Regions from separate parts of the Paenibacillus sp. FSL R10-2771 genome, predicted to be linked through region 2. Evidence: riboswitches for the same ligand, from Rfam matches in the RefSeq annotation. Region 2 holds a riboswitch; the other holds the start of a gene.
What was found. Region 2 has a riboswitch for cyclic di-AMP ahead of NSU14_RS06560 (alpha/beta fold hydrolase). Riboswitches for the same ligand answer to the same signal wherever they lie in the genome.
Positions count from the first base shown of each region.

Region 1: another riboswitch for cyclic di-AMP. It lies ahead of NSU14_RS32210 (3D domain-containing protein); the one in region 2 lies ahead of NSU14_RS06560 (alpha/beta fold hydrolase).

Region 1 is NZ_JBBOBM010000001.1:7,429,025-7,436,506, reverse strand. Features, by position in the region: gene NSU14_RS32220 (HD domain-containing protein) at 1-463, shown strand, start outside; gene NSU14_RS32215 (TatD family hydrolase) at 517-1,287, shown strand; cyclic di-AMP (ydaO/yuaA leader) riboswitch at 1,486-1,715, shown strand; gene NSU14_RS32210 (3D domain-containing protein) at 2,004-3,164, shown strand; gene rnmV (ribonuclease M5) at 3,325-3,876, shown strand; gene rsmA (16S rRNA (adenine(1518)-N(6)/adenine(1519)-N(6))-dimethyltransferase RsmA) at 3,873-4,757, shown strand; gene yabG (sporulation peptidase YabG) at 4,831-5,730, shown strand; gene veg (biofilm formation stimulator Veg) at 5,957-6,232, shown strand; gene NSU14_RS32185 (small, acid-soluble spore protein, alpha/beta type) at 6,358-6,534, shown strand; gene ispE (4-(cytidine 5'-diphospho)-2-C-methyl-D-erythritol kinase) at 6,711-7,482, shown strand, end outside.
Region 2 is NZ_JBBOBM010000001.1:1,547,380-1,554,861, forward strand. Features, by position in the region: gene NSU14_RS06530 (Na+/H+ antiporter subunit A) at 1-2,302, shown strand, start outside; gene NSU14_RS06535 (Na(+)/H(+) antiporter subunit C) at 2,290-2,622, shown strand; gene NSU14_RS06540 (Na+/H+ antiporter subunit D) at 2,619-4,094, shown strand; gene NSU14_RS06545 (Na+/H+ antiporter subunit E) at 4,100-4,582, shown strand; gene NSU14_RS06550 (Na(+)/H(+) antiporter subunit F1) at 4,582-4,875, shown strand; gene mnhG (monovalent cation/H(+) antiporter subunit G) at 4,865-5,224, shown strand; cyclic di-AMP (ydaO/yuaA leader) riboswitch at 5,223-5,356, shown strand; gene NSU14_RS06560 (alpha/beta fold hydrolase) at 5,364-5,723, shown strand; gene NSU14_RS06565 (MerR family transcriptional regulator) at 6,109-6,510, shown strand; gene NSU14_RS06570 (histidine kinase) at 6,673-7,482, opposite strand, start outside.

The DNA.
Region 1 (7,482 bases), 5.9 Mb from region 2:
TGTAACGGTGGAGCAGTACCTGCTGCTGGATGAGGCATTGATGCAGACAGCCTTCATGCAGTGGACGCTGGAGAAAGATGAAATTTTAAGCGACTTGTGCAGCCGGTTTATTCATCGTAAACTGTATAAATATGTGGAGATGGAGCATCTGGATACAGAGACAATTGACGAAATCCGCCGCAGCTTTGCCGGTGCCGGACTGCGTGCTGATTATGATCTGGAAATCGATTTTCCGACAGATCTTCCTTATGATGTATTCCGTCCGGGGGATGCTTTTGACAGCAAACAGATTCTGCTTCTGGACCGTCATGATAAGCTGCGGGAGATCTCAGAGGTATCGGATATTGTACGCTCAATCAGCGGGATTCACCGAGGCAGATACCATCTCTATTTCCCGCAGGACAGGCTGCAGAAAGCCCTTTCACAGCTGCCGCCCTCCATCGCAGATATTTTTGCAAAATAACCTAAAATACTTGTAATTCATCATAGAAATCAAGGCGGAAAGGATGAAATATAATGCAGTTATTCGACACACATACCCATCTGGATGCTCCGCAATTCGACGAGGACCGCGAGGAGGTAATCGCCCGGGCGCTGGAGTCCGGAGTCAGTAAAATGATCAATATCGGCTTCAACCGGGAGACGATTCCGACAACGATGGAGCTCGCAGAGAAATATGATTATATTTATGCAGCGGTGGGCTGGCATCCACAGGATGCATTCAGTATGAAGGAGGGCGACCTCGAATGGATCGCTTCGCTTTGCAGTCATCCCAAGGTAGTGGCCATCGGTGAGATCGGACTTGACTATTATTGGGACACCTCTCCTAAGGATGTGCAGCATGAGGTATTCCGCAAGCAAATTGGCCTGGCTCGTGAACTGAAGATGCCAATCTGTATCCATAACCGCGATGCCCACGAGGATGTAATCCGGATTCTGCGGGAGGAAAAAGCGGGTGAGGTTGGAGGGGTGATGCATTCGTTCTCCGGCAGCTGGGAAAGCGCCAAAATGTGTCTGGATCTCGGCTTCCATTTGTCCTTCGGCGGACCGATTACGTTTAAGAATGCCAGGGTGCCCAAAGAGGTGCTCGCCCAGACTCCTCTGGACCGGCTGCTGATCGAAACGGACTCCCCATATTTGACTCCGCACCCCTTCCGCGGCAAGCGGAATGAGACCGCACATGTAAGACTGGTAGCGGAGGCAGCTGCGGCAATAAAAGGGATTGATTTACAGGAATTGGCGGAAATTACGTATGCGAACGCACTGGAACGATTTGGGATTGTCTGAAAACGGGAGAAAAAGCGGTGAAAAATGAAGTATAGCCGATATATTAAACTTTTATAGTCTAAAAACGGCTGAATATTACAATATTTTAATCATTTTTTTACGTAAACGTGGTTGAATCGTCCTTTACAACATGTATCAAAACAGGATATCATCTTTTCAGTGCAGTGAGCTGTTGTTACTGTGACAGTCACTATTTCATGGATCGTCTCGCTGAGTCTCCGTATGGAGAACGGGGGAACCAATAAATGCCCTGCCGCATGCCCGTACATAGAGTACAACACAGAATTGCCGCAGACTTTATTTGATTTCTTCACGTGGTCTTTGGGGTGAATTTGAGGGCAACCGCCGTGAGCGGGTGACCTGAGATAGGGCGTCTCTCTTATGCCCGAACCCGACAGCTAACCCCGTAAGCGCAAGTAAGAGAGGAAACCTCGTGCATAAACATTCCCGCGTATTCGACACCGGAGAAGCCACGAAAGAGTCCTCTGTGAACTCTTTTTTGGGCTTTTTTTTGTTTTGAATAATGCGGATGTTCCCGGCATACTGTTATATAACAGATATCCGGAGTAGCTATGCCGAGCAGGCGATCCATGAGCAGGAAACGCTGGAGCAATGCGGGCGTATCCTGTTGCAATCTCAAACCTAGTTTCGTCAGAAATGATGCAGTCACCTTGATATAACTTGGACGACGGGGCTATGTAAGGAGGATGGAGAGAGTGGGCGTATTCCAACCAGAGGTATCCCATGATTCGCAATCATCCAGCAGGTCTTTCGCATTACGGTTGAAGCAAGTGAATCCTCGCGTACTTTCACTTGCAGGTGTGATATCGATTGTTATCGCACTGTTAATTCTGCTGTACGTACACGGTCAGAGTAATAAAGAAATTATTTTAGTTATAGACGGACAGGTACAGACACTGGAGACGCGGGAAGCGCTGCTCAGTGATGTGCTGGCAAAGGAACAAATTTCGCTGCAGCCGTATGATGAGCTATCTATTGGCCTTAGTGATGAAATACAAGACGGCGACCGTGTCGTAATCACCCGTGCGCAGAAGCTTGTGCTTACTGCAGACGGTGCAACCAAGACCATATACACCACCGAGGATTCGCTCGGAGATGCCATTACCAAGCTGGGTTACAGCCTGGAGGGCAATGACAAGATTTTCCCTTCGCTTGATACCGCAGTCACACCCGACATGGAAGTCAAGATTGTCCGTATTACCAAGCAGACCGTACAGCGGACAGTAAACTTGCCTTTTAAGGTCATCAAAACCGCAGACCCCTCTCTGTATAAGGGAGACGTAAGAGTTGCACAGGCAGGCAAGCCGGGCGCGATCATCCAGCATATCGAGAAGATATATCAGGATGGGGAGCTAGTCTCCATGAATATGGTCGGCAAGGAAGTTCAGACGGTAACCAAAGATAAGGTTATTGCTGTCGGTACCAAAGCGGTTCCGAAGCCTGTTGTAGCTGCTGCAACTACATCCAAAGCAACAACAACCTCCAAATCATCCAAAGTCAGTGCGAAGAGCAACAACGTCACGAGCAAGGCAGGCGTAGATTTTGAATACAAAAAAATGATCAAAAACGTATCCATGACGGCTTATTCATCGGAAGAACCGGGAATTGGAACACGCACCGCCTCCGGCACACGCGTAACGGAAGGCCGCACTATTGCAGTGGATCCGAATGTAATACCAATTGGCTGGTGGGTGTACATTGAGGGATTAGGGTTTCGCCGAGCAGAGGATACCGGCGGTGCCATTAAAGGCAACAAGGTGGATGTTTACTACGATTCACTGAGCCATGCCCGTAATTTCGGCCGGAAGTCGCGGACCATCTATGTGATTGGACCTGTGAAGCCGGAGCTTAACTAAGCGGCAAGTCTTTTGCAAATTAGCGGTTTATAAGATATAGTGGGGGTAGCACTTACGGAATTTAGAGAGCTGCCGCTCATCACTTATACATTCTTTAGCCAAAAAGAAGGGGAGCGAATCCTCTTCTTTTTGCGTTTTAGAGTAAGGGAGTAAATTATTTATGATTAAAGAATTAATTGTCGTCGAAGGTAAAAGCGATACCGTGGCCGTTAAGCGGGCCGTAGAAGCGGATACGATTGAAACAGGCGGTTCCGCAGTGGACCGCAAGGTCATTGCGAAGATTACATTAGCCATGGAACGCAGAGGGGTTATCATCCTCACGGATCCCGATCATGCCGGAGAGCGAATTCGCAAAATTGTCTCCTCCAAGGTACCCGGATGCAAGCACGCATTCATTCCGGAGAAGGATGCTACCCGCAAAGGGGATATAGGTGTGGAGAATGCCTCGCCTGAGGCCATCCGCCATGCGCTGGAGCATGTCCACACTTCTTTTGAAGGGGCACCGGCTGTAATCGGGCTGGATGATCTTATGGCCGCAGGTATGATGGTACACGCACAGGCAGCAGAGAGAAGAATGCAGCTTGGCAATCTGCTGGGTATCGGTTATTGCAACGGCAAGCAGCTGTACAAGCGTCTGGCGATGTTCGGTATTACACGCGAAGAGTTCGCGCGCGCTCTCGCCCAAATTGATCAGGGAGGCATTACTTCATGAGCGACACTCTGAATATCTCATCCCCAACTAGAACCAAAGCAATCATACAGCGGTACGGGTTTTCGTTCAAAAAAAGCCTGGGCCAGAACTTTTTGATCGACCAGAATATTCTGGACAAAATTGTCGATGCCGCAGGTCTGGATTCTGCAGCAGGCGCACTGGAGATTGGCCCGGGTATCGGAGCCCTGACGGAAAGGCTGGCGATGACAGCAGGAGCGGTCACAGCGGTGGAGATTGACCGCAGACTGATCCCGATCCTCAGGGATGTCCTGTCACCCTATCCCCATGTAAAGATCCGCAATGATGATGTACTGAAGGTCAACATGCAGGAGCTGTTTGCCGAAGATTTTGCCGGTGTGGACCGGGTTAGCGTAGTAGCCAACCTCCCGTATTATGTGACGACCCCGATTCTCATGAAGCTGCTGGAAGAGAAGCTGCCGCTTGATAACATAGTCGTTATGATCCAGAAGGAAGTTGCCGAACGTATGGCTGCTTCTCCTGGGGGCAAAGAGTACGGAAGTCTTAGTATTGCCGTCCAGTATTACAGCGAGCCCGAGCTGGTCTGCATGGTACCCCGGACAGTGTTCATTCCGCAGCCGAATGTAGAATCAGCCGTCATCCGTCTGAAGGTCAGAGAGCGTCCTCCGGTTGAAGTTGCCGACGAGAAGCATTTCTTCGATGTTGTCCAGGCATCCTTCACCCAGCGGCGCAAGACGATCGCCAATAACCTGAAGGCCCGCTACTTCGCTGAAGAGGGGCGTGAGCGTCTGGAGGCCCTGCTGGCTGAAGCAGGGATAGAGCCGTCCCGCCGCGGAGAGACACTTAGCCTGGAGGAATATGCGCGGCTAAGCGCTGTCCTGCTGGCTGCAGGAATCGTATAATCAGCAGAAAACACTCCGGGTGATGAACCAACCGGGACCTTTGCCCATAACATGGGGTAGAGGTGGTGTTGTAATGAATTTAGGAGACTTGGTCATACGTAAATCTTATGGCGGCGATGTGACTTTCCGGGTAGAGAATATAGTGCAGAATAAAGCCGTCATCAAGGGGACGGAATTCCGGTTGCTGGCGGACTCTCCGCTGGATGATCTGGTGCAGGTGCCTCCTACCCGGATTACAGAGCGGGGGCAGCAGGCGCAGATCAAAGCCATAGAATCCCTGAGCTGGCTGCGCAAAGACCGTCAGGAGCAGAGCCAGCGCAGCGGAGAGAGTGTATCCGGGACCTGGACCCAATCTCCCAAGGAAGCTGCTTACTTTGAAGTGCCGGGTAAGGTGCTGCATTTGGATGGCGATGCGCTTTACCTGAAGAAAAGCCTGAGTCTGTATGAGCAGTTGCGCATACCCGCCGAAGGGCATCATATTCATGAGTCCAAAATGGCGGAGACCTTATACCGGCTGCTGCCCCGTGTGCGTCCGGATATCGTGGTGATTACCGGTCATGACGGAGTACTTAAGCAACAGCAGGGTTATGATCTCTACAGCTTGAGCAGCTACAAAAATTCACAGAATTTTGTTGCGGCTATCCAGGTTGCCCGGGAGTATGAGCGGAATTTCGACGCCCTGACGATTGTTGCAGGGGCCTGCCAGTCGCATTTCGAGGCGCTGCTGGGCACAGGGGCGAATTTCGCCAGCTCACCGGGAAGAATACTCATTCATGCCCTGGACCCCGTCTATATTGCGGCCAAGGCTTCATTCACATCGATCCGCGATACGGTCAATTTGAGCGATGTATTGAACCATACCATCAGCGGCAACCAGGGAATGGGTGGAATTGAGACCCGCGGGAGCTTCCGTATCGGGATGCCCCGGCTGCAGAATCTTGCTACCCTGAAGGTGGCGCCTTCGGTGCTGTAGCGGCGGATATAGAGAAGGAAGGATAAGCGATCCGGCTTATCCTTCCTTTTTTCATGGGCAGATTTGCGTTCAGCATTACCGATAACAAGGCGCTTAAGCCGGGACTACTTGCTTCTAAAAAAATTCCGTTGACAACTATTTTAGCATCATCTATAATTATTTATTTGCTTTGACAATGATTGTGAAAAGTTGTATAATGGACAAGGAAAGAGGTGGTCGTCAGGCAATGGCTAATAACGCGCTGTTGGAAATCAAACGCAGTCTCGAAGCTCACGTCGGTCATAAGATCACGTTGCGGGCTAACGGTGGTCGTCGCAAGACCGTTGAACGTACCGGTGTCCTGGAAGAAACGTACCCTTCTGTATTTATTGTCAAACTGGATCAGGAGCAGCAAACCTTCAAGCGAGTCTCCTATAGCTATGCCGATATCCTTACTGAATCTGTGGAAATCACAGTTACCGAAGACGATGGGCAGATGCGGATTATGTATATTAAAGCTTAGCGTCACGGACAGTCTCCCTGCAGGGGGGCTGTTTTTTGTTTTTCCGCTGCATGACCTGTGCCCCTTGGCCGCATACTACATAAGCAGTAGCTCATCATCCAATAGCATACAGGGAGGAATCCGTAATGAGCCGCAGAAGACGGGGCATGATGTCGGAGGAACTGAAGACAGAGCTGGCCAAGGAGCTTGGATTTTATGAAACGGTAGAGCAGGAAGGCTGGGGCGGAATCCGGGCAGTTGACGCCGGGAACATGGTCAAGAGAGCGATTCAGCTGGCTGAACAGGCTGCACGGAAATCGTAACGCCGTAAAGCTGGGGTCTGCAGTTGTAACCTGGGTATCGCCTGCTGGCGGTACCTTTTTCCAAATACGGGGGTCCGGAGAAGCTTACTCAACTTTTGTTAATGGACTTCACTGCCAGTTTCTCATATAATATGTTAAGTTGTTTTTACGGGAAAAGCTGAGGGTGGGTGAACGCCTTGAAAATGTATGAGAAAGCGCCGGCCAAGATTAATTTGATGCTGGATGTGCTGCATAAGCGCGCTGACGGATTTCATGAAGTGGAAATGATTATGACTATGGTCGATCTGGCCGACCGTCTGGAGCTCTCCGAGCTGAAGCGTGATTCCATTATTATCTCTAGCCAGGCCGGGTATATTCCGCTGGACGAGAAGAATCTGGCCTTCCAGGCCGCAAGACTGATTAAAGACCGCTATAACGTGAGAAGCGGTGTACATATTCACTTGGACAAAAGAATTCCGGTCGCTGCCGGCCTTGCCGGCGGCAGCAGTGACGCCGCGGCTACGCTGCGCGGCCTGAACCGGCTCTGGCGCCTCGGGATCCCGGCGCAGGAGCTGCAGGAACTGGGCGCCGAGCTGGGCTCGGACGTCCCGTTCTGCGTCACAGGAGGCACTGCCCTGGCTACGGGCAGGGGAGAACGGCTGACGCAAATAGCGAGTCCGCCGCAATGCTGGGTCGTCCTGGCCAAGCCGCCGATTAATGTATCGACGGCTGAGGTGTACGGACGCGTACGCGCGAATAACATCGCGGTTCATCCGTCCGCACTCCGGATGCAGCAGGCGATTGAAGCCGGCGATTTCTCGGCGGTCTGCGCGGGCCTGGGCAATGTGCTGGAGGATGTGACCTTGAAGCTGCACCCGGAGGTACAGCAGCTCAAGGAAGCGATGATGAAGCTGGGGGCAGACGGGGTGCTGATGTCCGGCAGCGGACCGACAGTATTCGGCCTGGTAT
Region 2 (7,482 bases):
TTATAGTATCCGCGAGATTGTTGCACAGGCAGGGACCTTGACCGAAAGTGCCATGTTTATCCCGTCCATGCTGCTTATTCTCCTGGGTGCCTTTACGAAATCCGCCCAGTTTCCGTTCCATATCTGGCTGCCTGATGCTATGGAAGCGCCGACTCCGGTAAGTGCATACCTTCACTCGGCTACCATGGTTAAGGCGGGGATCTATCTGGTGGCGCGGCTCACCCCTCTATATGCCGGAGCATCCGAGTGGTTCTGGCTCGTTTCTGTCACAGGACTGGTAACTTTGATCTATGGTTCGTTCAAAGCCATCCGGCAAACGGATCTCAAGGCCTTACTCGCGTACTCCACGATCAGTCAACTCGGATTGATCATGTCTTTGCTGGGACTCGGGTCGGCGGCAGCCTTCTTTACCGGCACGGGGGATGCGGTTTTTTATACGATGGCTACTACTGCAGCGCTCTTTCATCTCATTAATCATGCTGTATTTAAAGGCAGTCTGTTTATGGTTGTGGGCATCATTGACCACGAGACGGGTACCCGTGATCTGCGCAAGCTTGGAGGGCTTATGTCTCTCATGCCAGTCACCTTCTCTGTCGCATTGATCGGGGCGTTCTCCATGGCTGGATTGCCGCCATTCAGCGGATTCCTTAGTAAAGAAATGTTCTTCACCTCTATGCTTAATATCCGGGAGTTTGACATCCTGAGCTCAGGATACTGGACGCAGCTCTTTCCGGTAATTGCCTGGATTGCCAGTGTGTTTACCTTTGTATATAGCATGATTTTTGTCTTCAAGACCTTCCGCGGCAAGCTGAGGGAAGACAAACTGGATAAAATTCCGCATGAAGCTCCACTGGGTCTCTTGCTGTCACCGGTGATTCTAATTTCACTTGCTGTAGTGTTTGCATTCTTCCCTGACCTGGTCTCTGCTACGCTGATTGAACCGGCAATGTCTTCCATCCATACGGGGATACTCGCACCGGAAGAAGCTTTTGAAGTTTCTATTCATTTCTGGCATGGCTGGACACCGGAAATCTTCATGACCCTCGGCGTTATAGCCGCAGGTACACTGTTATTTAGAATCTATACCCGGCTGCGGGTACTGGACCGCGAAGCAAGCGGACGCAATACGCTGAACCGTATGTATGACTTCTCGCTAAGACTGCTGGAGAATGGTTCAAGACGTTTGACTGATGCCTATATGACTGGTTCCAATCGCCATTACCTGCTCTATATTTTCAGCTTTTTCATCATTTCGTTACTCACAGTTCTGCTGCGGCAGTCAGGCATAAGCTTTGGCATGGATCAGTATGCCTCATTGTCTTTTTATGAAACGGCTGTTGTAGCAGCAATGCTGTTGGCTGCCTTTGCTGTTCCATTTGCCAAGTCACGTGTTAACGCGATTCTTTTCACCGGTGGTGTAGGGTACATGGTGACGCTGCTCTTCGTTCTTTTCCGGGCACCGGATCTTGCACTCACCCAAATGATTATAGAGACCGTATCGGTCATTCTGTTCCTTCTTTGTTTCCGGTATTTACCTAAGCTGAAGAAGCAGAGGGAGCCGCTGCGCTTTAAGCTGCCCAATCTGATCATAGCGCTTGGAGCCGGCATTACAATGACGTTGATCGCTCTGGCGGCTATGGGTACCAGTCCTTTTGAACCTATCTCCGAGTTTTTCCTGAAAGAAAGCTATAACCTGGCTGGCGGCAAGAATGTTGTCAACGTCATCCTGGTAGATTTCCGCGGGTTTGATACCTTGTTTGAAATCATGGTGCTCGGCATCGCCTCACTGGCCATTTATGGTCTGATTCATCTGAGAATGGAGGAGGAGCTCCCGCCGCTCCAACCCGCCAAAAAAGAAAAATTGCCGCTGCGCAGCAATGACGTTATTCTGCAGACGATGTCCAAGGGGATTGTCCTCATTATTCTGATATTCTCCCTGTATCTGTTCTTTGCCGGACATAATCATCCGGGGGGAGGCTTTATCGGGGCTTTGATGACTTCTGCTGCGCTGATCCTCATTACAATCGCATTTGGAATGGATCAGGTACGTAAGGTGCTCCCTGTGAATTACCGGCTGCTTACAGCTTCCGGACTCCTGCTGGCTATTCTAACAGCGTCAGGCTCATTCCTGTTTGACGCTCCTTTTCTAAGTCATGCTTTCGGCCATTTTCATCTGCCAGTGCTTGGCGATACGGAGCTGGCGACTGCCGTCCTGTTTGACCTTGGCGTATACCTGGCCGTGGTCGGTGTGACGATGAACATCATTTTATCGATCGGAGGGGAAAAGAAATGGAACTCCTAATGGCGGTTGCGGTCGGCATTCTCTTCACGATCGGTGTGTACCTGATTCTGTCCAAAAGCCTGCTGCGCATTGTGCTGGGAACCTCCCTGCTGACGCATGGTGTCCATCTGCTGCTGCTCACAATGGCCGGGCTCAAAAAGGGTGCAGCCCCTGTGCTGGGCAAAGCGGATACTTATGTTGATCCGCTGCCGCAGGCATTGATTCTAACCTCCATAGTTATCAGCTTTGGGGTTACAGCCTTCTACTTCGTACTCGCGTACCGGTCTTACCAGACGCTGGGTACTGACGAAATTGACAGCATTAAGGAGGACAACGAATGAGCAATCTATTGGTACTCCCGATTCTCATTCCGCTGACTACGGCTGTCATCCTGATTTTTCTCAAAGAGAAGATCCGGCTTCAGCGCGTGATTAGTGCGCTCAGCGGTCTGCTGAACATTCTGGTTGCAGTGCTGCTGGTTTCACGTGTCCACTCTGAGGGCATACAGACCTTGCAGATGGGGGGCTGGGCTCCTCCGTACGGGATTGTATTTGTAGGTGATATGTTTGCTGTGTTGCTGGTAATGATGGCTTCGATCGTCAGCTTTGCGATTCTGTGCTACTCTTTCAGCAGCATTGGAGAGAAGCGGGAGCGGTTCTATTATTATACGTTCTTTCAGTTTTTGCTGGTCGGGGTATACGGCTCATTTCTTACCGGGGATATTTTCAACCTGTTTGTCTTTTTTGAGGTTATGCTGATTTCTTCTTATGCGCTCATCTCACTCGGAGGGACCAAGCTTCAGCTAAGAGAAACATCGAAATACCTGCTCATTAATATCGTATCCTCGACACTGTTTGTAGCAGCGGTAGCTTATCTCTATGCAGCAGTAGGAACACTCAACATGGCACACCTGTCCCAGCGTATCGCTGAAGCGGGACAAGGCGGCGTGCTTAATGTGATTGCTGTTTTGTTCCTGATTGTATTTTCCCTAAAGGCAGGGCTGTTCCTGTTCTTCTGGCTTCCAGGGTCATACAGTGCGCCTCCGGCGGCTGTTAGAGCGTTGTTCGGTGCACTGCTGACCAAAGTGGGACTCTATGCAATCATCCGTACCTTCACGCTGCTGTTTGTTAACGATCCCGGCTTCACCCATGACTGGATTGCCTGGATGGCTGCTGCTACCATGATTCTGGGCAGCCTGGGGGCAGTCGCTTATAAGGATATCCCGAGGATTCTGAATTATAACATCATTATCAGCGTTGGATTTGTAGCCTTTGGACTCGCTGCAGGGACTGCAGATTCACTGAATGGGGCGGTCTTCTATCTGCTGCACGATATGCTGGCCAAGGGACTCATGTTTATTCTGGGCGGGATGATTATATCCGCAGCCGGAACTGACCGGCTAGGCAGTATGGGCGGGATGATTAAAAGGTATCCGTTCATCGGCTGGATGTTCTTTATCCTTGCTCTTGCCCTGACAGGTATTCCGCCGCTGAGCGGGTTTGCCGGCAAGATTCTGATCATCCGCGGAGCTCTGGCTGAGGGAATGCTGACGTTGTCCTTAATTGGACTAGGATCGAGCTTACTGGTGCTGTATTCCCTGATGAAGGTGTTCAGGCTGGCGTTCTGGGGAAATGAACCGGTGAATGAATTGCCTAGAGTGAACTTGAAGGCTGCATCGGCTATTGCCGCCGGACTCCTGCTGCTTGTGATTGCTATGGGGGTCGGTGCCGAGTCCGTCTATGCTTATGTATCGCAGGCAGGCGAGGTTTTGGCGTCACCTGCGCGGTACATTGAAGCCATAATGAAGGAGTAGAGAAGATGGCCCTACAATTCCTCTTAAATCTGTTGATTGCCTTTCTGTGGATGGCGATAAATAACGATGGCTCTGGCTCAAGCTTCATAGCCGGCTACGTCATCGGTATTATATTATTGCTGATTTTGACGAAATCCCTGGCCCGGACCCGGCCATTCTATCTCATACGTATATGGGCTATACTGAAGCTTCTGCTGATCTTTGCCCGTGAACTTACGGTCTCGAATTTCGTGGTCATCGGCCATATCATCCGTCCAAAGCTGGCTATACGTCCCGGTATCTTTGCTTATGAGACTGCCTTGACCTCGGCTTGGGAGGTTACGCTGTTATCGTGCCTGATCTGTCTGACGCCGGGAACCCTGACTCTTGATGTTTCGAAGGATGGCAGGACGCTGTACATTCATGCACTTGATATTAAAGATGCAGAGCTGCTTGTCGCGCAGATTAGAGGCACTTTCGAACAAGCGATTATGGAGGTGACCCGGTAATGATCCAAGTTATGCTAACCGTGGCAATGATCATTCTGGCGCTGGCGATGCTGGCATGCCTGTTCCGTCTCCTGAAAGGGCCAACCCGATCAGACAGGGTTGCCGCGCTCGATACGATAGGCATTCATGTACTCGCAATGATCACTGTTTTCTGTATGCTGCTGGATACCCAGGACTTTCTTGAAGTTATTCTGGTTATCGGTATTCTGACGTTTATTGGAACAACGGCACTGGCCAGATATATTGAACGGGGAGCCGTTATAGAGGATGGAGGGAACCCGAATGACAGGTGAACTGATTAGCTCCATTCTTGTGGTGATGGGTGCAGTCTTCTGCGGCTTAAGTGCCTTCGGCTTGGTCCGGCTGCCTGATGTGTACCTGCGTTCACATGCGGCCACCAAAAGTGCAACCTTCGGGGTGCTGTGTCTGCTGACAGGAGGCTTCCTGTACTTTTGGTTTAAAGACGGAACGGTTAATATCAAGCTGCTGCTGGCGATTGTTTTTGTATTCATCACTTCACCGGTGGCAGGCCATTTAAATGGCCGGGCAGCCTACCGTTCCGGAGTTCCCTTATGGAAGGGAAGCATACAGGATGATCTGAAGGTCCTGGGGGAAGAGCGTCAGGAAACGTCTGCAAAATAATACTTAATCGCTGAATTCCTTATAGGAAGCGGGGGAACCAGGTTATATGGGGTGAATCTCGGGATAGACGAGTAGGGCTACTTTCAGGCCCGAATCCGGCAGCTAACCCCGCAAGCGTTCATGAGAGGATGCACTGTTTATGCCGCATATTGAAGTGAATGGAACGTCGCTGTATTACGAGATGTCGGGCAACGGTCTGCCCATTGTTTTTATTCATGATTATTCGACCTCCCATCATCTGTTTGAGCCGCAAGCGGATTATTTCAGCAAGCGTGCGAAAGTAATCGTATTCGATTTAAGAGGGAACGGGCAGTCCGGTAAAATGGATGTGGAGATTAGTCGGATCGTAGACACACAATGTGAAGATTTGAAGCTGTTATTGGACGCTTTATCTGTAGAGAAGGCTGTGATCGTAGCTTGTTCCAGTGGTGCTGTGCTCGCCCAGCTCGACAGACCGCACGAAGGAAATTGCAGCAGAGTATGGTGCGGTCATTTATGACTTTGAATGGATCGGTTGTTCAAGGAACTGAACAGTGAGGGAAGGGTAACCTCAAGCCTCCGGCGAAACCGGCGGGTCCGGCGGGACTGCAATATCCAGTGGATCGGCCCGTTGCATAAGTATTTGGCGGCGGAGGGCCCACGCTGGAGAGCAATATATGTACCACGCACTTCATGAAGAAGCACTCAAATATTACGACAAGTTTCTGGAGACCGGTCAAGGCAGGATCGAGGACAATATCCGGATGGATCTACGGCCAACTGCCTTCGCAGGCAGTTGGCCGTTTTTGATGCGAAAAAACGCAAATAAGTAATTTCACACATTTATTTCGTGGAACACGAATACTATTAAAATATATAAGTCCACTAGAAAGAGGAGAGATGTTATGGTTCGCCATTACACGCAGCTGGAATTGATCACGATATCGAAATTACCTCCGACCACAGTGAAGAGATGGCTAGAGTATTTCTCTTATTTTGTAGCCGCGACCCGTCAGGGAGACCAGGTGCTTTACCCTTATGAAACTTTGAAACTACTGAAGCGGATCAGTGAACTGCGTGCAGAGCGTTACCATCTCAGTACCATTGTTCGTCTGCTGATTGAAGACGGCTTTCCGATGTATGGCAAAGAGGACAAGAAGGAGTTGCAACCTCCTCCGCCAATGGAGAAAATCAGCGCCGAGCCGAAGAAGCCGGACAGACAGCAGCTGCTTGTTGCTTCCCTGGCGGCGCTTGCCGATGAGCTTAACCGGATTGCGGATCATCTTAACCACTTGAAGGTGCAATAAATACATTCCGGACCGAATTCAATGAGCGGCAGCTTCATGGTTTGAGCTTGTCCATTTTGCTTAGACTCAGCCACTGCCCCCGCGTAACCGAGGTATCGGGAGTAATGCCCAGATGCGCGGACATTAGACGTGATTTATGAGGTGGTGAAATCCGGTTGGAACTTAAGATACCGGATGATTATCAAGAGGAATCATGAACGATACTGTCGTGCCCCTGCCCGGTTCACTCTGGATAAGAAGACCCTGGCCATACCGCTGAACCAAACGGCGGTTGGTATTCCTTAAGCCGATTCCCCCGGTGTTATGCCGGGTAAGGCTTAGGAGGTTCTCAATCTCGGCAGCCGGAATCCCTTTGCCATTATCTATAATCTGTACACAGGCGCCAGCTTCCGCCTGATATATGCGCACCACCAGTTCGCCGCCCTTCGCCCGGCTCAGCAATCCATGTCTTACTGCATTCTCAACGAGCGGCTGGATGGACAGCGGAGGAAGCTTGAAACGGAGAGCGGGCTGGATCTCCCACACCACAGTTAACCTGTCTCCAAAACGGACTTGCTCAATGAATAAATAGGATTTCACCAGGGAAATTTCATTCTCCAGATCCACCAGCTGATTCGTATTAATGAAATCAACGCTATACCGCAAGTAATCTGCAAATGCACCCGCTACATTACGCATCTGTTCCATATCAAATTCACTCAGGGCCATAATGGAGTTGATGGTGTTGAATAAGAAATGCGGTTTGATCTGGGCCTGCAAGTAGGCTGTTTCCATCCGCAGACTTTGGTCAATCGATTGTTTCAACGAAATTAATGCCTGCACTCTGTACTTCAGCTCTAATCTTTCAACAGGTTTGGTTACATAGTCATTGGCTCCATGTAAGAATTCTGTATATGACTCTTCTGAAATCGAATGGGTAATTAACAAGAGTATCGGCAGCTCCGTAATATCAAAATGTTGTCTGACCTGCTT